DNA from 2 places in the Kitasatospora sp. NPDC059462 genome. Region 2 is predicted to be linked to the other one. Evidence: riboswitches for the same ligand, from Rfam matches in the RefSeq annotation. Region 2 holds a riboswitch; the other holds the start of a gene.
The links. A riboswitch is a leader RNA that binds a small molecule or an ion and turns the genes downstream of it on or off. The one in region 2 is predicted to bind glycine.
Positions count from the first base shown of each region.

Region 1: linked by a shared signal. The riboswitch ahead of gcvP (aminomethyl-transferring glycine dehydrogenase) and the one ahead of gcvT (glycine cleavage system aminomethyltransferase GcvT) in region 2 are both predicted to bind glycine.

Region 1 is NZ_JBHYUU010000012.1:1,340-13,298, reverse strand. Features, by position in the region: gene ACFXAM_RS05645 (dienelactone hydrolase family protein) at 41-742, shown strand; gene ACFXAM_RS05640 (MFS transporter) at 827-2,104, shown strand; gene ACFXAM_RS05635 (HAD domain-containing protein) at 2,214-2,669, shown strand; gene ACFXAM_RS05630 (CPBP family intramembrane glutamic endopeptidase) at 2,647-3,435, opposite strand; gene ACFXAM_RS05625 (glutamate--cysteine ligase) at 3,593-5,098, opposite strand; gene ACFXAM_RS05620 (hypothetical protein) at 5,464-6,078, shown strand; gene ACFXAM_RS05615 (DUF5999 family protein) at 6,420-6,611, shown strand; gene gcvP (aminomethyl-transferring glycine dehydrogenase) at 6,722-9,622, opposite strand; glycine riboswitch at 9,860-9,963, opposite strand; partial or broken gene ACFXAM_RS05605 (PRC-barrel domain-containing protein) at 10,180-10,554, shown strand; gene ACFXAM_RS05600 (DUF2382 domain-containing protein) at 11,035-11,484, shown strand; gene ACFXAM_RS05595 (MFS transporter) at 11,625-11,959, shown strand, end outside.
Region 2 is NZ_JBHYUU010000001.1:41,352-53,310, reverse strand. Features, by position in the region: gene glyA (serine hydroxymethyltransferase) at 1-606, opposite strand, end outside; partial or broken gene gcvH (glycine cleavage system protein GcvH) at 713-1,066, opposite strand; gene gcvT (glycine cleavage system aminomethyltransferase GcvT) at 1,153-2,274, opposite strand; glycine riboswitch at 2,495-2,601, opposite strand; gene ACFXAM_RS00190 (enhanced serine sensitivity protein SseB) at 2,780-3,583, shown strand; gene ACFXAM_RS00185 (enhanced serine sensitivity protein SseB C-terminal domain-containing protein) at 3,759-4,706, shown strand; gene ACFXAM_RS00180 (ABC transporter permease) at 5,183-6,172, shown strand; gene ACFXAM_RS00175 (ABC transporter substrate-binding protein) at 6,229-8,007, shown strand; gene ACFXAM_RS00170 (ABC transporter permease) at 8,106-9,116, shown strand; gene ACFXAM_RS00165 (ABC transporter ATP-binding protein) at 9,113-10,183, shown strand; gene ACFXAM_RS00160 (ABC transporter ATP-binding protein) at 10,218-11,300, shown strand; gene ACFXAM_RS00155 (trimeric intracellular cation channel family protein) at 11,344-11,959, shown strand, end outside; gene ACFXAM_RS00150 (IclR family transcriptional regulator) at 11,939-11,959, opposite strand, start outside.

The DNA.
Region 1 (11,959 bases), on a different contig from region 2:
CCGCCGCCGCGCCCGGCGGCCCGTCCCCCGAGAGGAAGCCATGCCTGACCAGGGCGGCTCCCGGCAGAACGTCACCTTCCCGAGCAACGGCCGCGAGGCCCACGGCTACCTGGCCCGCCCGCCGCTGGGCGTCGGCCCCGGCCTGGTGGTGATCCAGGAGTGGTGGGGCCTGACCCCGTACCTGGCCGGCGTGGCCGACCGGTTCGCCGCCGAGGGCTTCACCGTCCTCGCGCCGGACCTCTTCGGCGGCGCGACCACCCACGACAGCGCCGAGGCCGCCCGGCTCAAGCGCGAGCTCCCGGTCGAGCGGGCGGTGCGGGACCTGCGCCGCGCGGTCGACCTGTTGCTCGGGCTGGACGGTGTGGTCGGCGACGCGGTCGGGGTGGTCGGCTTCTGCATGGGCGGCGGCTTCGCCCTGCTGCTGGCCACCGCCGAGGGCGACCGGGTGGCCGCGGTGGTCCCGTTCTACGGGCTGCCGCCCGACCCGGACTTCGAGTACCGGGGCCTGACCGCCCATGTGCTCGGCCACTACGGTGAGCACGACCGCGCGATCCCGATGGCCGCCGTCGACGAGGCCGCGATCCGGATCGGCGAGGCCACCGACGTCCGCCCGGAGATCCACTTCTACCCGGCCGGGCACGCCTTCATGAACGAGGAGAACCTGCTCGGTACCTACGACCCGCTGCAGGCCGAGATCGCCTGGCGGCGCACCCTGACCTTCCTCCGGGGCCACCTCGGCTGACCGCCGGGAGCACCCCGTCGGCGCCCGTCCGGCGCCCCCTGTAATCGGATGGACACGGACCATCCGCCCCGGCATAGTCACGGGGTGCAGAGCCAACCGCCACCCTCCCCCGCCGGCCGCCTCGCCTGGGCGAGCCGCAACTTCCGGATCCAGACCACCGCCACCGTGGTCAGCGGCCTCGGCAACGCCGGCGCGCCCATCGCGACCGCCTTCGCCATCCTGGACGGCGGCGGCTCCACCACCGACGTCGGCTACGTCACCGCCGCCCGGCTGCTGCCCACCGTCCTGCTGCTGGTGGTCGGCGGCGCGCTCGCCGACCGGCTGCCGCGCCACCACGTCATGGTCGCCGCCAATGTGTTCAGCGCCGTCGCCCAGGGCGCCCTCGCCGCCCTGGTGCTGGCCGGCGACCCGGCCCTGTGGCAGCTGATGCTGCTGTCGGCCGGCGCCGGGGCGGGCTACGCGTTCTACACCCCCGCCGCCGGCGGCATGATCATGGAGAGCGTCGCCCCCGAGCACGCCGCCCGCGCCTTCTCGGTGTACCGGATGGGCTTCAACGGCTCGCAGATCGGCGGCGCCGCGCTCGGCGGCGCGCTGACCGCCGGGGTCGGCGCCGGCTGGGTGCTCGCCCTGGACGCGGTCTGCTTCCTGGCCGCCGCCGCGCTGCGCTTCCTGCTGGAGCCGCAGGCCCCGGCGGCCCCGGCCGGGGGCGGCGGGCTGCTCCGCGACCTGCGCGAGGGCTGGCAGGAGTTCTCCTCCCGCCGCTGGCTCTGGGTGGTCGTCCTCCAGTTCTCGGTGCTGGTCGCCTGCGTCGGCGCGGTCGAGGCGGTGTACGGCCCGGCCTTCGCCAAGGAACGGCTCGGCGGTGCCCGGGACTGGGGCCTGGCGATGGCGGCCTACGGCGTCGGTCTGGTCGCCACCGGCGTGCTGATGACCCGCTGGCAGCCGCGGCGGATCCTGCTGGCCGGCAACTGGGGCGTCTTCCTGTTCGGCGTGCCCGCGCTCGCCCTGGCGGCGTCCGCCCCGCTGCCGGTGCTCTGCGCGGCGATGTTCCTCTCCGGCGTCGGCGTCACCGTCTTCGGCGTCAACTGGATGATCGCGCTGCAGCAGGAGATTCCCCCCGAGGCGTTCTCCCGGATCATCGCCTACGACGAACTCGGCTCGCTGTCGCTGGCACCGCTCGGCACCGCGCTGGCCGGCCCGGTCGCCGGCCGGCTGGGCCTGTCCGGCGCGCTCTGGGCCTGCGCGGTGATCTCGCTGGTGCTGAGCGCCGCCGTGCTGCTGGAACCGGAGGTCCGTCGCCTCTCCCGGCGCCCGGCCGCCCCGGCCGCCGACGCGCTCCCGGTCCCCGCCACCACCGGCTGAACCGCCCGGCGCACCCCGTGCGCCCCCGTGTGCGCCCTCCGGCGGGCAACCACCGGAGGGCGCGGCACGTCCGTCCAGGTGACGACGGATGAGACCTGGGAGACCCCCGATGCCCAAGCCACTGCTGTTCCTGGACGTCGACGGTGTGCTCAACCCGGTCTGCCCCGCACCCGAGGCCGACTTCGACGCCCACACCCTGTTCGGCTACACCGTGCTGCTCTCCGCCCGGCACGGCACCTGGCTGCGCGAACTGGCCGGCCGCTACGAACTGGTCTGGGCGACGACGTGGGAGGAACACGCCAACACCCACATCTTGCCGCTGATGGAACTGCTCTCCGCCCGCAAGTGGGCGCCGCTGCTGCGGTACGCCGCCGGCCGCCCGTTCGCCTGGGTCGACGACGTGATCCCGCCCCGGCTGGTCCGCAACTCGCTCTGGCGCCGCGACCGCCTGCTGCTGGCCGTCGACCCCGGCCAGGGCCTCGAACGCCACCACGTGGACCGGCTGCTGGCCCGCCCGCCGCGCCCCGGGGCGGTGCTCCCGCTCAGCCGGTGGGCAGCCAGCTGACGTGCCCGGCGAGCAGCGCGTACCCGACGAACGCCACCGTGTCGATCAGCGCATGCGCCACCACCAGCGGCATCACCCGCCCCCACCGCCGGTACAGCAGGCAGAACACCACGCCCATCACGATGTTGCCGACCAGCCCGCCGACGCCCTGGTACAGGTGGTACGAGCCGCGCAGCAGCGAGCTCGCCGCCAGCGCCGCCAGCCACGACCAGCCCAGCTGCCCGAGCCGGCGCAGCAGGTAGCCGAGGACGACGACCTCCTCCAGGATCGCGTTCTGCCAGGCCGACAGCAGCAGCACCGGGATCCGCCACCAGACCTCCGGCAGCCCGGACGGCGCGACCGTCAGGTTGTAGCCGGCCGCCTGCGAGGCCAGGTAGAGCGCCAGCCCCGAGCCGCCGATCGCCGCCGCGACGGCCGCGCCCCGGCCGAGGTCGCCCAGCTTGCGCCCGAGGTCGAAGCCCAGCACCCGCAGCGTGGTGCCCTCGCGCACCAGCAGGTAGCCGACCAGCACGACCGGCATCAGCCCGCGGCCGATGTAGTAGAGCTGCCAGACCAGGTCCAGCCAGGGCCGGCCGGGGGCGCGCGAGCCGTTCAGGGTGGCGACCTGCTGGCCCAGTTTCAGCGTCTCGGTGAGCGAGCCGGTGAAGCTGATCAGCGCGCTGATGCCGCTCGCCCCGAGCGAGAGGCCGAGGACGGTCAGCAGCTCCACCCCGAGCAGGCGGCGGGTCGGCTTCGCGGTCTCCGGTACGGTCGGAACGGTCGTCACGGGGGTGCTCCAGCACGGGCGGCGGCGGACGGGCGGCGCTCCGGGCGCCGGCGGGCGGCCGTCGGCGGACCGGAGCGATCATCCTTCCACAGCGCGCCCGGCGGGCCGGGGGTCCGGGGACGGGGTCCGGGGGTCCGGGGCCCGGGGGTCCGGGGGCCTACCCCACCGGCCAGGTGTGCACCGGCTCGCCGCCGCGCATGTGCTCCATGTACCGCCGGGTCATCGCCGCCAGCGCGGCCGGCCGCTCCATCCCGTACTGCTCGCGCAGCCGGTGGAAGGTCGCGCTCTGCCAGGACGCGCCGTTGACCCGGCGCAGGCAGCGCTGCTCGATGATGCCGAGGTAGCGGTCCCGGTCGGCCGGCTCCACGCCCCAGGCGTCCAGGCCCTGGTAGGCCATCGGCAGCAGTTCGTTGAGCACCAGGTCGACGGCGGGCACGGTGGTCAGCCCGCCGGCGCGACCGGCCCGGCCCTGCTTCGGCCACTGGAACACCGCGTCCACGCCGTACCGGGCGGCCTGCTGGAAGTTCTCGTCGGCCCGCTCGAACGGCAGCCTGGTCCAGATCGGCCGGGACTGCTCGGCCAGCACCCGCACCACGCCGTAGTAGAACGCCGCGTTGGCGAGCGTGTCGGCCACCGTCGGCCCGGCCGGCAGCGCCCGGTTCTCCACCCGCAGGTGCGGCACCCCGCCGCTGACGTCGTACACCGGCCGGTTCCAGCGGTAGATGGTGCCGTTGTGCAGCCGCATCTCGGCCAGCCGGGGCACGCCGCCGGAGGCCAGCACCTTGGCCGGGTCCTCGTCGTCGCAGATCGGCAGCAGCGCGGGGAAGTACCGCAGGTTCTCCTCGAACAGGTCGTACGCCGAGTCCACCCAGCGTTCGCCGAACCAGGTGATCGGGCGCACGCCCTGCGCCTTGAGCTCCGCCGAACGGGTGTCGCAGGCCTGCTGGAAGAGCACCGGCCGGGTCTCGCGCCACAGCTCCCGCCCGAACAGGAACGGCGAGTTGGCGCCGAGCGCGAGCTGCGGCCCGCAGATCGCCTGGGCCGCGTTCCACACCGAGGAGAAGCGCTGCGGCGTCACCTGGAGGTGCAGTTGCAGCGAGGTCGCGGCGGCCTCGGCGACCATGGTGATCGACTCCAGCTGGAGGTGCTCGACGCCCTCGATGTCCAGCGTGATGTCCTCGCCCCGGGCGGCCAGGATCTGGTCGCTGAGCAGGCTGTACCGCTGGTTGTGGGACATCGCGTCGAGCCCGGTGTGGTCGAGCTCCAGGGTCGGCAGGATGCCCACCATGACGATCCGCGCGCCGGCCTCGGCGGCCCGCCGGTCGGCGTAGCGCAGCCCGGTGTCGATCTCCTCGCGCAGTTCCTCGAAGACGTGCCCGAAGAGCCGGTGCGGCGCGATGTTGACCTCGATGTTGAAGCGCCCCAGCTCGGTCTGGAAGTCGGCGGAGCCGATCGCGGTGAGCACCTGGGCGTTGTTCAGCAGCGGCAGGCCCTGTTCGTCGGCCAGGTTGAGCTCGATCTCCACGCCGATGACGCCCTTGGGGCGGTCGAACCGCTCCTCCCGCAGCATCCGGCCGAGCGCGTCGAGGCAGGACTGGAGCTTTCGCCGGTACATCTGCCGGTCCGAAAGGTCCGCCCGGGTCGCCACGACCTTCTCGCCCATGGTCTCCTCCTCCTGAGCCGGCCGGCCCCCGACCGTGCAAGCATCATGCCCACCCCGAAGATCGATACCCGAACGCTTCGATTGGCTTGCATTGCAAGGAAACTGATGCCGTTTCAGCGCAACTACCGACTTGCCCGGGGCCACCGCCTGTGATAAACAGGTCACCCTGTGCACCTGTTCGAGTAGAATTCGCACTGCGCCACGGCCCGGCCCGCCATCGCCCGCGAGACCCCGGCGACGACGGCCGCGCCGGCACCGCGATCCTGCCCAACCGGACAAGGCCCAGGTCCCGTCACCGTCGACGCACCAGCCATGCCGGTATGCCGCACTCGCACGCCGATCTCGCACGGAGAGGCGACCTTGCCATGACTCTGCAGACCCCCCAGCCCCCGCCCAGTGCCCTGCGCGCGGTCCTCGCCGCGCTCGACTCGGAGACCGCGCTGCGCCAACCCGCCGCCGCCGCGCTGCGTCACCCGACCGGGCCGCTCCTCCCCGCGCACCCGCTCGCCGTCCACGTCCTGGAGGGGCCGCGGGCCGAACTCGCCGCCGCCCGCCGCACGGGGTGGCGGTTCCTCATCAAGGACGGCACCGAGGTGGCAGCCGCCGCCGAGGTGGTGCAGGGGGCGGAGGGCCACACCTTCTCCCACTTCACCGCCGGGCCGTACCTCGACTCCACGCTCCGGGCGCTGCGCGAGGCCTGGCAGCTCACCCAGTCATCGCGGTCCCGCTGCCAGCCCCGGCTGCTGACCTTTCCCGGCCAGTACGCGACGGCGCTGTGGCTGCACAGCCCGGACGGCGGCGCGGACCTGCTGATCCCGCTGGCGCCGGCCCCGATGGGCGTCACCGCGCACCGCGCCCACCCGGCCGCCGAGGTGCTGCCGCTGCTGGCCCGCACGCCCGTCGCCCGGACCCAGGCCGCCCCCCGGCCACTGCTGCTGGGCACGACGGACGGCGCCCGGCTCCCCTCCGGGGCGCTCTGAGGTCCCGGCCGCCGTCCGGCCCGCCACCCGGTCGGGCCATCCGGCATGGCCCGACCGGGCCGTGCGCCGGATGGCCCGTCCGGCACGGCCCGCGGCGCCCGACCACCTGAACGGGTGATCTCTGCCCGGGGGTTGTGGCGCATGTCACGAAATCGCTGCGCGCGCGTCCGCAGATGCCGACACTGGGAACCAGCGTGGAAGGACCTCCTGTCCTACCCACTTGAGCGCTGGTCCACACCCGGCCCGGCGCCGGACAGAATCCGACCACCGCGGCGGCGGCCGCCGGCCACCGGCGCCACCGCACCACGGGGAGGATCGCAGAGCGAAGCGAGGGTACGTGTATGTGCCAGCACCGTCCTGAATGCCCGTCGGCCGAGTCCGAGGACCGCGAGGCCGCCGTGCCGGTGGCCTGCCACCCGGAGCAGGGCTGGAGCCTGCTCTGCAACGGCGTCCTGCTGTTCGAGGACACCGGTGAGCTGCTGCCCGACGGCCGGGTGATCGCCCCGCGCCGCCCGGCCGCGAGCGCGGTCTGAGCCGCCGGGCGTCCACGGGGGAACGCGCGCAACGGGCAGGGCCCCGGCGGAGTGATCCGCCGGGGCCCTGTCGCGTGCCGCGAGGCCGTGCGCCACGCGCCGTGCGCCGGTCAGACGCCGTACTCGTCCAGCGGCGGGCAGGAGCAGACGAGGTTGCGGTCGCCGTACGCGCCGTCGATCCGGCTGACCGGGGGCCAGTACTTGTCCGCCGGGTTCACGCCGGCCGGGAAGACCGCCTCCTGCCGCGTGTAGCCGTGCGCCCAGTCGCCGGCCAGCGTGGCGGCGGTGTGCGGGGCGTTGCGCAGCGGGTTGTCGTCGGCCGCCCAGGCGCCCGAACCGACCTTGTCGATCTCGGCCCGGATCTCGATCATCGCGTCGCAGAACCGGTCGATCTCGTGCAGGTCCTCGGACTCGGTCGGCTCGATCATCAGCGTGCCGGCCACCGGGAAGGACATCGTCGGCGCGTGGAAGCCGTAGTCGATCAGGCGCTTGGCGATGTCGTCCACCGTCACGCCGGTCTCCTTGGTGAGCGGGCGCAGGTCGATGATGCACTCATGCGCCACCAGGCCGCCCGGGCCGGTGTAGAGCACCGGGAAGTGCGGGGCCAGCCGCTTGGCGATGTAGTTGGCGTTCAGCACCGCGACCTGGGTGGCGCGCTTGAGGCCCTCGCCGCCCATCAGCCGGACGTACGACCAGGAGATCGGCAGGATGCCCGCCGAACCCCACGGGGCGGCCGAGATCGGGCCGACGCCGGTGGCCGGGCCGGCCTCCTCCTGGAGCGGGTGGTTCGGCAGGTACGGCGCGAGGTGCGCGCGCACCGCCACCGGGCCGACGCCCGGGCCGCCGCCGCCGTGCGGGATGCAGAAGGTCTTGTGCAGGTTCAGGTGCGAGACGTCCGCGCCGAACTTGCCCGGCTTGGCGAGGCCGACCAGCGCGTTCAGGTTGGCGCCGTCGACGTACACCTGGCCGCCGGCCTCGTGCACCAGGCCGCAGATCTCGGTGATCTGGGTCTCGTACACGCCGTGGGTGGACGGGTAGGTGACCATCAGCACGGCGAGGCTGTCGCGGTGCTGCTCGATCTTGGCCTTGAGGTCCTCGACGTCGACGTCGCCGTCGACCAGGGTCTTGACCACGACCACGCGCATGCCGGCCATCACCGCGGAGGCGGCGTTGGTGCCGTGCGCGGAGGACGGGATCAGGCAGACGTCGCGCTGGGTGTCGCCGTTGGCGTGGTGGTAGGCGCGCACGGCCAGCAGACCGGCCAGCTCGCCCTGGGAACCGGCGTTCGGCTGAATGGAGACGGCGTCGTAGCCGGTCACCTCGACCAGCTGGCGCTCCAGCCCGCGGATCAGGGTGAGGAAGCCCTCGGCCTGGTCGACCGGCGCGAAGGGGTGCAGCTGGCCGAACTCCGGCCAGGTCACCGACTCCATCTCGGTGGTCGCGTTGAGCTTCATGGTGCAGGAGCCCAGCGGGATCATGCCGCGGTCCAGCGCGTAGTCCCGGTCCGACAGGCGGCGCAGGTAGCGCAGCATGGCGGTCTCCGAGCGGTGGCTGTGGAAGACCGGGTGGGTCAGGTACTCGCCCTCGCGCAGCAGCGCGGCGGGCAGCGCCTCGGCGTCCTCCGCCACCTCGACGCCCTCGACGCCGAACGCGGCCCACACGCCCGCCAGGTGCTCGCGGGTGGTGGTCTCGTCGGTGGAGACCGAGATCCGGTCCGCGCCGTCCTGGAAGACGTTGATGCCCTGGGCGCGGGCGGCGGCGGCGATCTCCGCGGCGCGGCCGGGGACGACCGCGGTGACGGTGTCGAAGAACTCGCCGTGCAGCAGCTCCACGCCACCGGCCCGCAGGCCCGCGGCGAGGGCGGCGGCGTAGCGGTGGGTGCGGCGGGCGATGTCGGCCAGGCCGTCCGGGCCGTGGTAGACCGCGTACATCGAGGCCATCACGGCGAGCAGCACCTGGGCGGTGCAGATGTTGCTGGTGGCCTTCTCGCGGCGGATGTGCTGCTCGCGGGTCTGCAGGGCCAGGCGGTAGGCGCGGTTGCCGTCGGCGTCGACGGAGACGCCGACCAGGCGGCCGGGCAGCGAGCGGGCGTACTCGGCGCGCACCGCGAGGTAGCCGGCGTGCGGGCCGCCGAAGCCCATCGGCACGCCGAAGCGCTGCGAGGTGCCGCAGGCGATGTCGGCGCCGAGCTCGCCCGGGGACTTCAGCAGGGTGAGGGCCAGCAGGTCGGCGGCGACGGCGACGATCGCGCCCAGGCCGTGGGCCTGCTCGATCACCGGGGCGAGGTCGCGGACCACACCGGTGGCACCGGGGTACTGGAGCAGCAGGCCGAACACGCCGCGCTCGGCGATCTCGGCCGGGATGCCCTCGGACAGGTCGGCGACGACGACCTCGACACCGGTCGGCACGGCGCGGGTGTTGATCACCGCGACGGTCTGCGGCAGGGTCTCGGCGTCGACCAGGAAGACACCGCCCTTGACCTTGGTGACGCGGCGGGCCAGCGCCATCGCCTCGGCGGCGGCGGTGCCCTCGTCCAGCAGGGAGGAGCCGGAGGTGGGCAGGCCGGTCAGGTCGGCGACCAGGGTCTGGAAGTTGAGCAGCGCCTCCAGGCGGCCCTGCGAGATCTCCGGCTGGTACGGGGTGTAGGCGGTGTACCAGGCCGGGTTCTCCATGACGTTGCGCAGGATCACCGGCGGGGTGAAGGTGCCGTAGTAACCCAGGCCGATCATCGAGGTGAGGACGGTGTTGCGGCCGGCCAGCTCACGCAGCTCGGCGAGGACCTCGGCCTCGCTGCGCCCGGCGGGCAGGTCGAGCGCGGTGATCGAGCGGATCGCCTCGGGGACGGCGGCGGTGGCCAGCTCGTCCAGCGAGCCGTAGCCGACCTGGGCCAGCATCTTCTCCTGCGCGGCGGCGTCGGGGCCGATGTGGCGGTTCTCGAAGGGGCTGGCCTGTTCGAGCTCGGTGAGGGTCGCGGGGGTGGTGGGGCGTCCCGAGTTCGGCTGGGCGTTCATGGTGGTCGAGGCCTCCTGGTCACGGACCGGCGGGGGTGCGCACGCCGGCGCCTCACCGCTGCGGACAACAGCGGGGGCCCGGTCGGACGAACCCGACAGGCCTCCCCCTCTGTCATCGGGACCTGAGAGCTTCGCCCGCGCGGAGCGCCGTGGGACGCCCCGCCGGCTTGCACCGTCGGTGAGGGTGGGGTCCGCCGGCTCCCTCGCCCGCGATCCTGCCCTGCTTTCCAGAGTGACCTATCCCGCACGGTACGGATGCCTGAGAGATTCCGGGGAGGAGTTGCTCCTTCGGCGCCCCGACCAGCGGTTTCCGCTGTCGGGGACTCTCCCGAGCGGGCTCGGCGGTCGCGCCCAGGGTACCAGCGGGAGGCACCCCGATCACGGGTGCGTCAGGCCCGACCGCGACTTCGCGGCTGACACCCCGCGGTGACCCGGTCGGCGCAGCCCCGGGCCCGTCCGGCCGCACCCCGGTCGCGCCCGCCCGATTCATGGCATTTGGTGTGAAGTGCCGCTGTCCTGCGGGCGTTTCCGCGACCTCACCGCACTGGAGGAAAAGAGTGCAGACCGACATCGACCCCCGGGACCTCATCGGCCACAAGGCGGTCGACCGCAACGGGGACAAGATCGGCACCATCGACGAGGTGTACCTGGACGACGCCACCGGCCGTCCCGAATGGGCCGCCGTCCGGACCGGCATCTTCGGCCGGGACGCCTTCGTCCCCCTCACCACCAGCGAGTTCTCCGGCGACGAGCTGCGGGTGCCGTACGACAAGTCCCTGGTGAAGGAGTCACCGGACTTCGGCGTGGGCCAGCACCTGTCGCCCGCCCAGGAGCTCCAGCTCTACCGCTACTACGGACTGGACACCCCGGCGCAGGACCGGCCGCGGGCGGGCGGGGGCCCGGCGGCGGAACCGGACGACCTCGACTTCGGCACCACCACCGCCGGCACCGGTGCCGCCGCGGCGACCGCTCCCGCCGCCCACGGAACGCCCGCGACCAACGGGGCGGGCGCCACCAACGGGACGGGCGCGACCCCCGGCACCAACGCCTCGCGCCCGGCCAAGGCGCTCACCTTCCACCGGGCGGCCGACCTCGACAAGCCGTCCGGCCCCGCCCCGGAGGTTCCCGCGCGCCCCCTCGCCACTCCCGCACCCGTCACCCCCGCGGCCCCCGCCGCCCCGGCGCCCGCACCCTCCGCCGCGGCACCGGCCGCCCCGCCCGTCCCGCCGCCCGTCGCGCCGCCCACCGCGCAGCCCGCAGCCGCGCAGCCGGCCGCCACCCCGCCCGGCCATGCGCAGCCGGCCGTCGAACCGCAGCCCCAGCCGCAGGCACAGGCCCAGCCCCCGTCCCAGCCCCAGCCGCGGTCCGCGCGCCCGGAGACCGGTCCGGCCGCCCCCTCCCCCACCGGCCGGCTGGAGATCACCTGCCGCGAGGAGCGCCTGGACATCACCACCGAGTGGCACGTGATCGGCACCGCCAAGCTACGCAAGTACGTCACCAGCGAGCAGGTGGAGCGCCGGGTCCCGGTGGTCCGCGAGCGGGTCCGGGTCGAGCGGATCCCGGTCGGCGAGGCCGAACGGGCCGCGCTCGACGAGAAGGAGATCGCCGAGGCGGTGGAGGAGGTCACCCTGCGCGAGGAACGCCCGGTGGTCCGCAAGTACCTGGCGCCGCTCGAAAGGGTCCGCCTGGTGGTCGAGCGGTACACCACCGAGGAGGTGGTCCGCGAGGAGCTGCGGCGCGAGCAGGTCGAGGTCCACGACGACGTCACCGCCGCCCCGGCCGCCCCCTCGTCACCGCCGCCCGCCGCACCGCCCGCCGCCCAGGCCCCGGCCCGCCCGGAGCCGGCCCGGCCGCTGGTCTGACACCTCCGGCACCGGACCCCGGCCGCCCCGGCCGGGGTCCTTCCTTTTTACCAAGGCTTAACCAATGAATATTTGACATGCTGAAGTATCTCTCGGCATGGTTACTTCAGTTCATTCACTATGTACGGGAGGAAGCAACCGTGAGTGAGGCACCACAGCCCACCACCGCGGCCGAGAAGAAGCAGAGCAGCGCCCGGGTCCTGCCGGCCCTCATCCTGGCGATGCTGTCGTTCAGCGTGGTGCAGACCGCGGTCGTCCCGATCCTGCCCTCGCTCGCCAAGGAACTGGACGTCTCCGGCTCCAGCATCACCTGGCTGATGACCGCCAACCTGCTGTCCGCCGCCGTGCTCACCCCCCTGCTGGGCCGCTTCGGCGATCTGCGCGGCCGCAAGCCGATGCTGCTGATCTCGCTCGCCGGCCTGGTCGCGGGCTCCGCACTCGCGGTCTCCACGCACTCCTTCACCTGGCTGGTCGT
Region 2 (11,959 bases):
CATGTCGACCATCAGCAGCGCGCCGACCTCGTCGGCGATCCGGCGGAACTCGGCGAAGTCGAGCTGGCGCGGGTAGGCGGACCAGCCGGCGATGATCAGCTGCGGCCGGTGCTCCTTGGCGAGGCGCTCGACCTCGGCCATGTCGACCTGGCCGCTCTTGTCGTCCACGTGGTACGGCACCACGTTGTAGAGCTTGCCGGAGAAGTTGATCTTCATGCCGTGGGTCAGGTGACCGCCGTGGGCCAGGTTCAGGCCCAGGATGGTGTCGCCCGGCTTGATCAGCGCGAACATCGCGGCGGCGTTGGCCTGCGCGCCGGAGTGCGGCTGGACGTTGGCGTGCTCGGCGCCGAACAGGGCCTTGATCCGGTCGATCGCGATCTGCTCGACCACGTCGACGTGCTCGCAGCCGCCGTAGTAGCGGCGGCCGGGGTAGCCCTCGGCGTACTTGTTGGTCAGCACCGAGCCCTGGGCCTCCATGACCGCCACCGGGGCGAAGTTCTCGGAGGCGATCATCTCCAGGGTGGTCTGCTGGCGGTGCAGCTCGGCGTCGACCGCGGCGGCGATCTCCGGGTCGAGGGCGTGCAGGGACTGGTTCAGAACCGTCATGGTGGGGTCTTCCCGGGAGGAGGGGGGAGGAGGCGCGGGGCGGGCGCGGGGGGGGGGCCGGCCCCGCGGGGGGGCAGGCCGCGGGGGTGGTGTGGGCGGGGGTAACGGCGGCGCTCAGCAGCGGGCCGGTCGACTCGACGCGGACCTTGAACAGCCAGCCACCCTCGAACGGCTCGCCGTTGACCAGGCTGTTGTCGTTCTTGACGTCCTCGTTGACCTCGGTGACCTCACCGGTCACCGGGGAGAACAGGTCGCTGACCGACTTGGTCGACTCCAGCTCGCCACAGGTCTCCCCGGCGGTCACGGTGGCGCCCACCTCGGGGAGCTCCACGTAGACGATGTCACCGAGGGCGTCGGCGGCGTGCTGGGTGATGCCGATCGTGGACACACCGTCGGCGTCGGCGGCGGTCAGCCACTCGTGCTCCTCGGTGTACTGCAGGTGCTGGGGGTTGGTGCTCATGGCGTCATTCTCCAGGATGGGAAGCGGGTACGACGAAGCGGCCCGGCGCGCGGACGTTCCTCGCGGGGGAAACAGGTGGGGAAGGGTCAGCGGGCGCGCTTGTAGAACGGCAGCGCCACGACCCGGACCGGCTCGTGCTTGCCGCGCACGTCCACCGCGACGGTGGAGCCGGGGGCGGCGTGGGCCGCGTCCACGTAGGCCATCGCGATCGGCTTCTCCAGCGTGGGGGAGGGCGCGCCGGAGGTGATCCGGCCGATCGGCTCGCCGTCGGCGGAGACCACGGTGTACTCGGCGCGCGGCACGCGCTTGCCCTCGGAGACCAGGCCGACCAGCACCCGCGGCGGGTTGGCCTCGGCCTCGGCGGCGGCCCGCTCCAGGGCCTTGCGGCCGACGAAGGCGCCCTCGTTGGTGGTCTTGTCGAAGCGCACGACCCGGCCCAGGCCCGCGTCGAACGGGGTCAGGTCGGTGGACAGCTCGTGGCCGTACAGTGGCATGCCGGCCTCCAGGCGCAGCGTGTCGCGGCAGGACAGGCCGCAGGGGACGAGGCCGCGGCCGGCGCCGGCCTCGGTCAGCGCCTGCCAGATCTGCTCGGCGTCGCCCGGGTTGCAGAAGATCTCGAAGCCGTCCTCGCCGGTGTAGCCGGTGCGGGCGAGCAGCACGTCGCGGCCGGCCACCTGGGCCGGGAGGATCGCGTAGTACTTCAGGCCCGGCAGGTCGGCCTCGGTGGTGTCGGCCAGGATCGCGGTGGACTCCGGGCCCTGGACGGCGATCAGCGCGTAGGCGTCGCGGTCGTCGGAGACGACGGCGTTGTAGCCCTTGGCGCGGGCGATCAGCTCGTCCAGCACCAGCTGGGCGTTGGAGGCGTTGGCGACGACCAGGAAGGCGTCCTCGCGCAGGCGGTAGACGATGAGGTCGTCCAGGATGCCGCCGTCCTCGGCGCAGATCATGGTGTAGCGGGCGCGCAGCTCGCCGAGCGCGGAGACGAAGCCGACCAGCGCGTGGTCCAGCATCTCGCCGGCCTGCGGGCCGGTGACGGTGATCTCGCCCATGTGGGAGAGGTCGAACAGGCCCGCCCTGGTGCGGACGGCGAGGTGCTCCTCGCGCTCGCTGCCGTAGCGCAGCGGCATGTCCCAGCCGGCGAAGTCGGTCATGGTGGCGCCGAGGGCGCGGTGGAGCGCGTCGAGCGCGGTGAGGCGGAGGGACGACATGGCCAGGAACTCCTCGGTCGGGGCACTCAGGGGTGCGCACGCCGGGACCGGCCCTGTCTCGGGGGCGGCGGACCCTGCGCGCGGGCATGCGGCGGCTGGGTCTCCCCATCTGTCGTCGAACCTGAGAGCTTCACCGTCCACTGCCCTGTAGGGGACCAGCATGGCGGCTTGCACCGTGGGTGGGCGTACGGCAGGGCCGTGCGCCGCTTTCCAGATGTGCCTAACCCGTGCGGTAGGGGTGCCTGAGAGATTCCGGGGAGGACTTGCTCCTTCGGCGCCGGCTGTGCCGCCTGGACGGGGCACTCCGGACTCTCCCGCGCGGGTTCGAGCGGCCGGTATGGAGTTGGCGGGGCCTGGGTGGATGCCACCGCAGACGCGCACATCATGGCACGTCCGCGGGAATGAGGGGAGGGGGGCCTCCGTCACCGCGGGCCTGACCGCCCGGTGCGGGGCGCCGGAACGCTAGGCTGCGGGCATCGGTGAGCAGAGGACGGTACGGCGGCGGATGGAGTACCCGGTGGAGCAGCAGGGGTGGGGCGGGGCGGAGGCGGCGCCGCCGGGCGGCACGTGGCCGGCCAACGAGCTGGAGCAGGTGCTCACCGCCGCGCTCGGCGACCCGGGTGCGACCCCCCGGGTGATCGAGGTGCTGGCGCGCGGCCAGGTGTGGATCCCGCTGCCGTCGGGCGGCGACCCGCAGGGGCGGTCGCTGGACCTGCCGACGATCGAACTGGCCGGCGACCCCTATGTCCCGGTGTTCTCCTCGCAGGAGGTGTTCCTCCAGCAGGCGCCCGGGATGCCGTTCGCGGTCGCGCCGGTGTGGGAGTTCGCCCGCGGCCTGCCGCTGGGCGTGGGCATCGCGGTCAACCCCGGGGCGGCGGTGGGCATCCCGGTGCCGCCGGAGGGCGTGGCCGAGCTGCGCCGCGGACCGCGCGAGGACCGCTGGGACGCCGGCCCGGACGCGCCGGAGGCTCCCGGCGGCGGCCGGGTGGCGCTGCGCGAGCCGGTGCCGGGCGAGGACCCGGAGGCGTTCCTGACCGCCTGCCGCGGGGAACTCGCGGCGCTGCCGGGAGTGCTGACCGCGCGGCGGGCGCTGGCGAGCGTCGAGGGCGAGCCGACCGTGATGTTCGTGGGCGTCCAGCTGGACCCGCTGGCCCCGGCCGACCCGGGCGCGGTGAACGAGGCATTGGGGCGAGCGCTGGGAACCGCGCCGCTGCCCGGAGGCGTCCACCTCGTACTGCTCGACCTCGCGGACGATCCGGTGGTCGACTGGTTGGTGAACCGGGTCGCGCCGTTCTACGTGCGGGGCTGATCCGGCCCCCGTCCGTCCGTCCGGCACCCGCCGGCCGGGGTGCGGGCGGGGCGGCGGTACGAACCCTGGCACGTCGGCGTGGCGGCGGTCGGCGGCCGCCCCATAGGGTGCGTGCTGACGGCCGCCGGGCCGCCGGTGACGGACGAGGAACGAAGAAGCGCAGCGAGGTGGGCGCATGAGTGCGGGATCGGTAGCTGGCGGTGCACCGGGGCCCTGGGGCCAGGCGCCCACCGGACGCCCGGATCCGGGCGCGCTGGAGCGCGCGCTGCGCGAGGTGGCGCCGGAGCGCTACGAGGCCTACGAGACGATGCTGCACGCGCTCGCCGAGGGCCGGGTCTGGATGCTGCTCTGGCACGGCACGCCGGGCAGCGCGGACGCCCAGTACGGGAACATGGAGATCAGCGGCCACGGCTACGCGCCGGCCGTCACCTCGCCCGAGCAGCTGGCGGCCTCCGGCTGGGCGCGGGCCCACGAGGTGATCTCCGGCAAGGAGGTCGCGGCCTCGCTCTACCGCACCCGCTGGGGCCTGTGGCTGAACCCGCACGCCCCGGGCGGCGGGGTCGGCGTGCCGTGGGCGGACCTGCGGCGGGTCGCGGCGGGCCTGGACCGGCTGCCGGCCGGGCCGCTGAAGCTGAGCGAGCCGCAGGTGCCGGCCCAGCAGTTCTTCGCGCTGCTGGAGCGCCAGGCGGTCGAGGTGCGCGCGGTGAAGGCGCTGCGCCGGGCCTGGGTGCGGCCGTCGGTGGGCGAACCGTACCTCGCCATCGGCCTGGACCTGTACGAGAGTTCACCGCCCACGGTGGAGGCCGTGCGGGCGCTGATGCAGCGGGCGATCGCGGTCGCTCCGGAGGGCCTCGCGGTCTCGACGGTGGCGATGGCGGACGAGTACGACCCGGTGGCGCTGTGGATGCGGGCCAACGCGCGCCCGTTCTACGACCGCGAGGCGGGCGGGCACGGCCGGGCGCAGACGGGCCCGTACCCGCCGGTGCCCCCGCCGCCGTACACCGCGCAGCAGGGCCCGGCGCAGGGTCAGGGCTTCGGCTACGGCACCCATCCGCCGGCGCAGGGCTGGCCCGGGCAGCAGCCGCCGCCGCAGCAGCCGTGGCCCGGATACCCCGGTCGCTGACCGGCGGAACGCGCCCGGAACCCTCCACAGGAACCGGCTTGACGTCACGTCAGGCCGGTTTCGGCGTTTTTCCGGACGATCTCGCCGAAGGGGGTGGCAGACATCTTGACATGGCTGTTACAGCTGTGTGAAGAGGGATATGCCGAAGATCGTGGAGGTGCATGCGGACAGATCACAGTTGGGCATCTGTCGGTTGGCAGGGCTGGCGCAAGCCAGTTCGGATGGCAGAGAGTTCTGCAACAGCCCACCGCGCGTGGTTGGCGCCTCACAAAGGCGAACGCGCTGGCGGACCGCATGATCCACGTGACGCCCATCCCGCGTGGCAGCAGTACTGAGCACGCCGTACCGCTGGGAACACCCCCGTACCTGCACTTCCGCACGTCCGCACCCAAAGCACGTCCGCACCAGCCGAGCCGCCGATCCCGGCGTCCGGCACCCGTGGGCCGGCCACCGTCGGCGAGGGGACCGAACTGACCATGACCGCACCCATCAAGACCGCCGGCAACGCACCGGAGGCAGACGCCGCCGCGAGCCCGGCCAAGAAGATCGAGGGCCGCTCGCTCGGCCAGATCGCCTGGACCCGCTTCAAGCGGGACAAGGCCGCCGTCGCCGGCGGCATCGTGGTGATCCTGCTGATCCTGCTCGCCGTGCTCGCCAAGCCGATCGAGTCGATCTTCGGCCTGGATCCCGACGCCCTCCACCAGGACCTCCTGGACGCCGACCTCGGCGGTCTCCCGCTGGGCGACTGGGGCGGCATGAGCTGGGACCACCCGCTCGGCGTCGACCCGCTGCAGGGCCGTGACCTGCTGACCCGTGTGATCGAGGGCTCCTGGGTCTCCCTGCTGGTCGCCTTCGGCGCGACCGTGCTGTCCAACACCATCGGCACCGTGCTCGGCATCATGGCCGGCTACTACGGCGGCTGGGTGGACGCCGTGATCAGCCGGGTGATGGACGTCTTCCTCGCCTTCCCGCTGCTGCTCTTCGCCATCGCGATCTCCACGTCGCTGCAGGGCGGCGCGTTCGGCCTGCACGGCCTGCCGCTGCACATCCTGGTGCTGATCTTCGTGATCGGCTTCTTCAACTGGCCCTACATCGGCCGCATCGTGCGCGCCCAGACCCTCTCGCTGCGCGAGCGGGAGTTCGTGCACGCAGCCCGCAGCCTGGGTGCCCGGGGCCCGTTCATCCTGTTCAGGGAGCTGCTGCCCAACCTGGTCGGCCCGATCCTGGTCTACGCGACCCTGCTGATCCCGACCAACATCCTCTTCGAGGCCGGTCTGAGCTTCCTCGGCGTCGGCATCCAGCCCCCGCAGGCCTCCTGGGGCGGGATGCTCCAGGACGCGATCCGGTACTACCAGGTGGATCCCCAGTACATGGTGGTCCCCGGTCTGGCGATCTTCATCACCGTGCTCGCCTTCAACCTGCTCGGCGACGGGCTGCGTGACGCCCTCGATCCCAAGAACAACTGACCGAGCGTCAGGATCCCTCGTACAGCCACCACTTCCCCAAGGGGTTGATCTCACCCATGCGTAGGTCCCGTACCGTCGCGCTGACCGCCATGGCCGCTGCCGCGGTCCTGGTCGTCACCGGCTGCTCGTCGAGCTCGAAGAGCGGCGACGCCAAGTCCACCGCCACCGGCACCGAGGCCGCGGGCGGCTCCGGGGCCAACGCGGCCACCAAGAACATCGTCAACGCCTCGGACAAGAAGGGCGGGACGGTCACCTTCGAGATGAAGGGCACCCCGGACTCGCTCGACCCGGGCAACACGTACTACGCCTACATCTACAACTTCTCGCGCCTGTACGGGCGTCCGCTCACCACCTTCCAGCCGGGCGCCGGCGAGGCGGGCAACAAGCTCGTCCCGGACCTCGCCGAGTCGCTCGGCCAGGTCAGCGCGGACGGCCTCACCTGGACGTACAAGCTGCGCAAGGGCCTGAAGTACGACGACGGCACCCCGATCACCTCGAAGGACGTCAAGTACGCCGTCGAGCGCTCCAACTTCGCGCCGGACGTGAACTCCAACGGCCCGACGTACTTCAAGGAACTGCTGGTCGACAACGAGGGCACGCCGTACGCGGGCCCGTACAAGGACAAGACCGGCGACCTGAAGTCGATCGAGACGCCGGACGACACCACGATCGTCTTCCACCTGAAGCACGCCTTCGCGGACTTCGACTACCTGGTCAGCGCCCCGCAGACGGCCCCGGTGCCGCAGGCCAAGGACACCGGCGCCGACTACGTGAAGAAGATCGTCTCGTCCGGCTCCTTCAAGTTCGAGTCCTACGAGGACGGCAAGCAGGCCGTCCTGGTCCCGAACACCAACTGGGACCCGAGCACCGACCCGATCCGCAAGCAGCTGCCGGACAAGATCGTGCTCAAGATGAACATCGACCAGTCCACCATCGACAAGGACCTGCTGGCCGGCAACGCCCAGGTCGACCTGGTGGGCGGCGGTGTCGACCCGCAGACCCAGGCGCAGATCCTGCAGAACCCGAAGCTCAAGGCGAACACCGACAACGCCTACGGCGGCCGCCTGGTCTACATGGCGATCAACACCGACGTCGCGCCGTTCGACAACATCGAGTGCCGCAAGGCCGTGCAGTACGCGGTCGACAAGGTCTCGGTGCAGACCTCGCTCGGCGGCCCGATCCGCGGCCAGGTCGCCAACACCGTGCTCCCGCCGGACATCCCGGGCCACCAGGACTTCAACGCCTGGGAGACCAAGGACAACAAGGGCGACGAGGCCAAGGCCAAGGAGGCCCTGAAGGCCTGCGGCAAGGACGGCGGCTTCAGCACCGTGCTCTCCGCCCGCACCGAGCGCGCCACCGAGGTCGCCGCCGCGACCTCGATCCAGGCCGCGCTGAAGAAGGTCGGCATCAACGCCGAGATCCAGCAGTACCCGCAGGGCAAGTACCTGGCCGACAGCGCGGGCGCCCCGGCGTTCGCCAAGGAGCACAACATCGGCCTGATGATGATGCAGTGGGGCGCCGACTGGCCGACCGGCTACGGCTTCCTGCAGCAGATCGTCGACGGCCGCGCGATCAAGGCCTCGGGCAACAGCAACCTGGCCTCGCTGAACGACCCCGCGGTCAACAAGCTGCTCGACGACGCCGCGACCAACCCGGACCGGGCGGCCCGCGAGAAGATCTACGGCGACATCGACAAGAAGGTCATGGACCAGGCGGTCTACGTCCCGCTGACCTACTTCAAGGTCTTCCTGTACCGCCCGGACAACGCCACCAACCTCGCGTCCACGCCGGCCTTCTCGGGTGAGTACGACTACCTGAACATCGGCACCAAGTAAGAGCCTGGCTCCGCATCCCTGAAGGCAGGTGAAGGCAGCGGCGCCCGCCGCCGTCCGGAGGACCCCGGACGGCGGCGGGCGGCCGGAGCCGACCAACTGTGTTTGCCTACATCATCCGCAGGATCCTCGCGGCCGTGGTGCTGCTGCTGGTCGTCAGCGCGGTCACCTTCGCGATCTTCTTCCTGCTCCCGCGCCTCGCCGGCGAGACGGTCGACCAGCTGGCCACCCAGTACATCGGGAAGAATCCTTCCCCCGAGGCGGTCCAGGCGGTCAAACAGAACCTCGGCCTCGACCAGCCGCTGTACACGCAGTACTGGAACTTCCTCAAGGCACTGGTCACCGGTGCCGAGTACAAGTTCGGCCCGGAACCGGCCACCTGCCACGTGCCCTGCTTCGGCTACTCCTTCAAGAACCACCTGGAGGTCTGGCCCGAGCTGTCCAAGCGGATCCCGGTGACCCTCTCGCTGGCCATCGGCGCCGCGGTGATCTGGCTGGTCTCCGGCGTCGCCACCGGTGTCGTCTCCGCGCTCAAGCCGCGCTCGATCTTCGACCGGCTCTCGATGGGCATCGCGCTCGCCGGCGTCTCGCTGCCGGTCTTCTTCACCGGCGCGCTGCTGCTCACGGTGTTCAGCTACGAGTGGCCGATCCTGGACAACCTGGAGTACACCAACTTCACCGACAACCCGGTGATGTGGGCCCGCAACCTGATCCTGCCGTGGATCTCGCTGGCCTTCCTCTACTCCGCGCTCTACGCCCGGCTCACCCGCGCCGGGATGCTGGAGACGATGAGCGAGGACTACATCCGCACCGCCCGGGCCAAGGGCCTGGCCGAGTCCAAGGTCGTCACCCGGCACGGGCTGCGCGCCGCGCTCACCCCGATCGTCACCATCTTCGGCATGGACCTCGGGCTGCTGCTCGGCGGCGCGCTGATCACCGAGCAGGTCTTCTCGCTCCAGGGCGTCGGCCAGTTCGCCGTCCAGGCGATCACCGACAACGACCTGCCGAAGATCCTCGGCGTCACGCTGCTCGCCGCCTTCTTCATCGTCCTCTGCAACCTCGTGGTTGACCTCCTGTACGCCGCTGTCGACCCCCGGGTGAGGCTGTCGTGACCGAGCTCCAGAAGACCCCGGCCCGCGCGGCCGCCCCGGGCGGCCAGGAGCCCTTCCTCTCGGTGCGGGACCTGCGGATCCACTTCGACACCGACGACGGCCTGGTCCGTTCCGTCGACGGGGTCAGCTTCGACCTCGCCAAGGGCCGCACCCTCGGCATCGTCGGCGAGTCCGGCTCCGGCAAGTCCGTCACCTCGCTCGGCATCATGGGCCTGCACCGCTCCAAGCGGGCCCGGATCACCGGCGAGATCCGGCTCGACGGCGAGGACCTCATCGCGGCCGGACCCGAGCGGGTCCGCGAACTGCGTGGCCGGCAGATGGCGATGATCTTCCAGGACCCGCTCACCGCGATGCACCCCTACTACACGGTGGGGCAGCAGATCGTCGAGGCCTACCGGGTGCACCACCCGCAGGCGAGCAAGAAGCAGGCCCGGGCCCGCGCCGTCGAGATGCTCGACCGGGTCGGCATCCCGCAGCCCGACCGCCGGGTCGACGACTACCCGCACCAGTTCTCCGGCGGCATGCGCCAGCGCGCGATGATCGCCATGGCGCTGGTCAACGACCCCTCGCTGCTGATCGCCGACGAGCCCACCACCGCCCTGGACGTCACCGTCCAGGCGCAGATCCTGGACCTCATCCGGGACCTCCAGGAGGAGTTCGGCTCGGCGGTCATCATCATCACCCACGACCTCGGGGTGGTCGCCGAGCTCGCCGACGACATCCTCGTCATGTACGGCGGCAAGTGCGTCGAGCGGGGCCCGGCCGAGACGCTCTTCGACGCGCCCGAACACCCCTACACCTGGGGCCTGCTGGGCTCGATGCCGCGCCTCGACCGGGAGCTGCAGGACCGGCTCGTCCCGGTCAGGGGCACCCCGCCCAGCCTGATCAACGTGCCGTCCGGCTGCGCCTTCCACCCGCGCTGCCCCTACGCCGGGCTGACCGGCGGGCGCTCCTCGGAGGAGACCCCGGGCCTCACCGAGGTCGCGCCCGGACACCACGCCGCCTGCCACCTCGCGCTCGCCGAGCGGCACCGCATCTTCGCCGAAGAGATCGCGCCCCGGCTGTGAGCCCGGCCTCGTACCACCATTCTGGAGAGAACCGATGACGGACACTCAGGCGGCGGGTCCCGACCCCATGAAGAAGGTGCCCGCGCAGGCGCCCGCCCCGGACCGGCAGCCGCTGCTCAAGGTGACCGGCCTGGTCCGGCACTTCCCCATTCACAGCGGCCTGCTGCGGCGCCAGACGGGCGCCGTCCGGGCGGTCGACGGCATCGACTTCACGGTCAACGCCGGCGAGACCCTGGGCGTCGTCGGGGAGTCCGGCTGCGGCAAGTCGACGATGGGCCGGCTGGTCACCCGGCTGGACGAACCGACCGGCGGGAAGGTCGAGTTCGAGGGCACCGACATCACCCACCTGGGCGTCGGGGCGATGCGGCCGCTGCGCCGCGACATCCAGATGATCTTCCAGGACCCGTACTCCTCGCTGAACCCCCGGCACACCGTCGGCACCATCGTCGGCGCGCCGTTCAAGCTGCAGAAGGCCGAGCCCGAGGGCGGGATCAAGAAGGCCGTCCAGGAGCTGCTGGAGCTGTGCGGGCTCAGCCCCGAGCACTACAACCGCTACCCGCACGAGTTCTCCGGCGGCCAGCGCCAGCGCATCGGCATCGCCCGGGCGCTCGCCCTGCGGCCCAGGATGATCGTGGCGGACGAGCCGGTCTCCGCGCTCGACGTCTCGATCCAGGCCCAGGTGGTCAACCTGCTCGACGACCTCCAGCGGGAGCTCGGCCTGACCTACCTGATCATCGCGCACGACCTCTCGGTGGTCCGGCACGTCTCCGACCGGGTCGCGGTGATGTACCTCGGCAAGATCGTCGAGATCGCCGACCGGGACTCGCTCTACCGCACACCGATGCACCCGTACACCACCGCGCTGATGTCCGCAGTGCCGGTGCCCGACCCGCGCCGCCGTCAGCGCGCCGGGCGCGAGCGCATCCTGCTCAAGGGCGACGTGCCCTCGCCGATCAACCCGCCCAGCGGCTGCCGCTTCCGCACCCGCTGCTGGAAGGCGCAGGAGATCTGCGCGAGCCAGGAGCCGCCGCTCGCCGCCGGCAGGGAGGGGCACCAGGTGGCGTGCCACTTCCCGGAGAACGCCGTCCCGGGGGAGAAGCTGCTCGCCTCCGCCTGACCGTCGGACCGGAGGGGAGGCTCGGCCGGGTCACACTGGTGCGGTGACCTCGCAGATCTTCCCCTCCGACGTGCAGCAGTCGCTGGACCTCGTCGGCATCTTCGTCTTCGCCCTCTCCGGGGGGCTGCTCGCCGTCCGCAAGAACATGGACATCTTCGGCATCTGTGTGCTCGCCGAGGTCACCGCGCTCGGCGGCGGCGTGATGCGCGACCTGGTCATCGGGGCCACCCCGGTCGCCGCCTTCACCAACCTGGGCTACTTCGTCGACCCGCTGATCGCCGCCCTGGTCGTCTTCTTCCTGCACCCCGAGGTCGAACGGATCAACCGCGCCGTGCAGACCCTCGACGCGCTCGGTCTCGGCCTGTTCTGCGTCACCGGCACCGCCAAGGCCCACGACTACGGCCTCGGCGCCGTCTCCGCCGTCGCCCTCGGCATGGTGACCGCTGCCGGGGGCGGCGTGATGCGCGACGTCCTGGCCGGCGAGATCCCCTCGCTGCTGCGCTGGGACCGCGAGATCTACGCCGTGCCCGCGCTGGTCGGCGCCGCGCTGGTCGCCGTCCTGATCGCGCTCGACAGCCTCACCGCCGTCACCGGCACCGCAGCCGCGCTCACCGCGTTCGTCCTGCGGATGCTCGCCCTCAAGTACGGCTGGCGCGCAC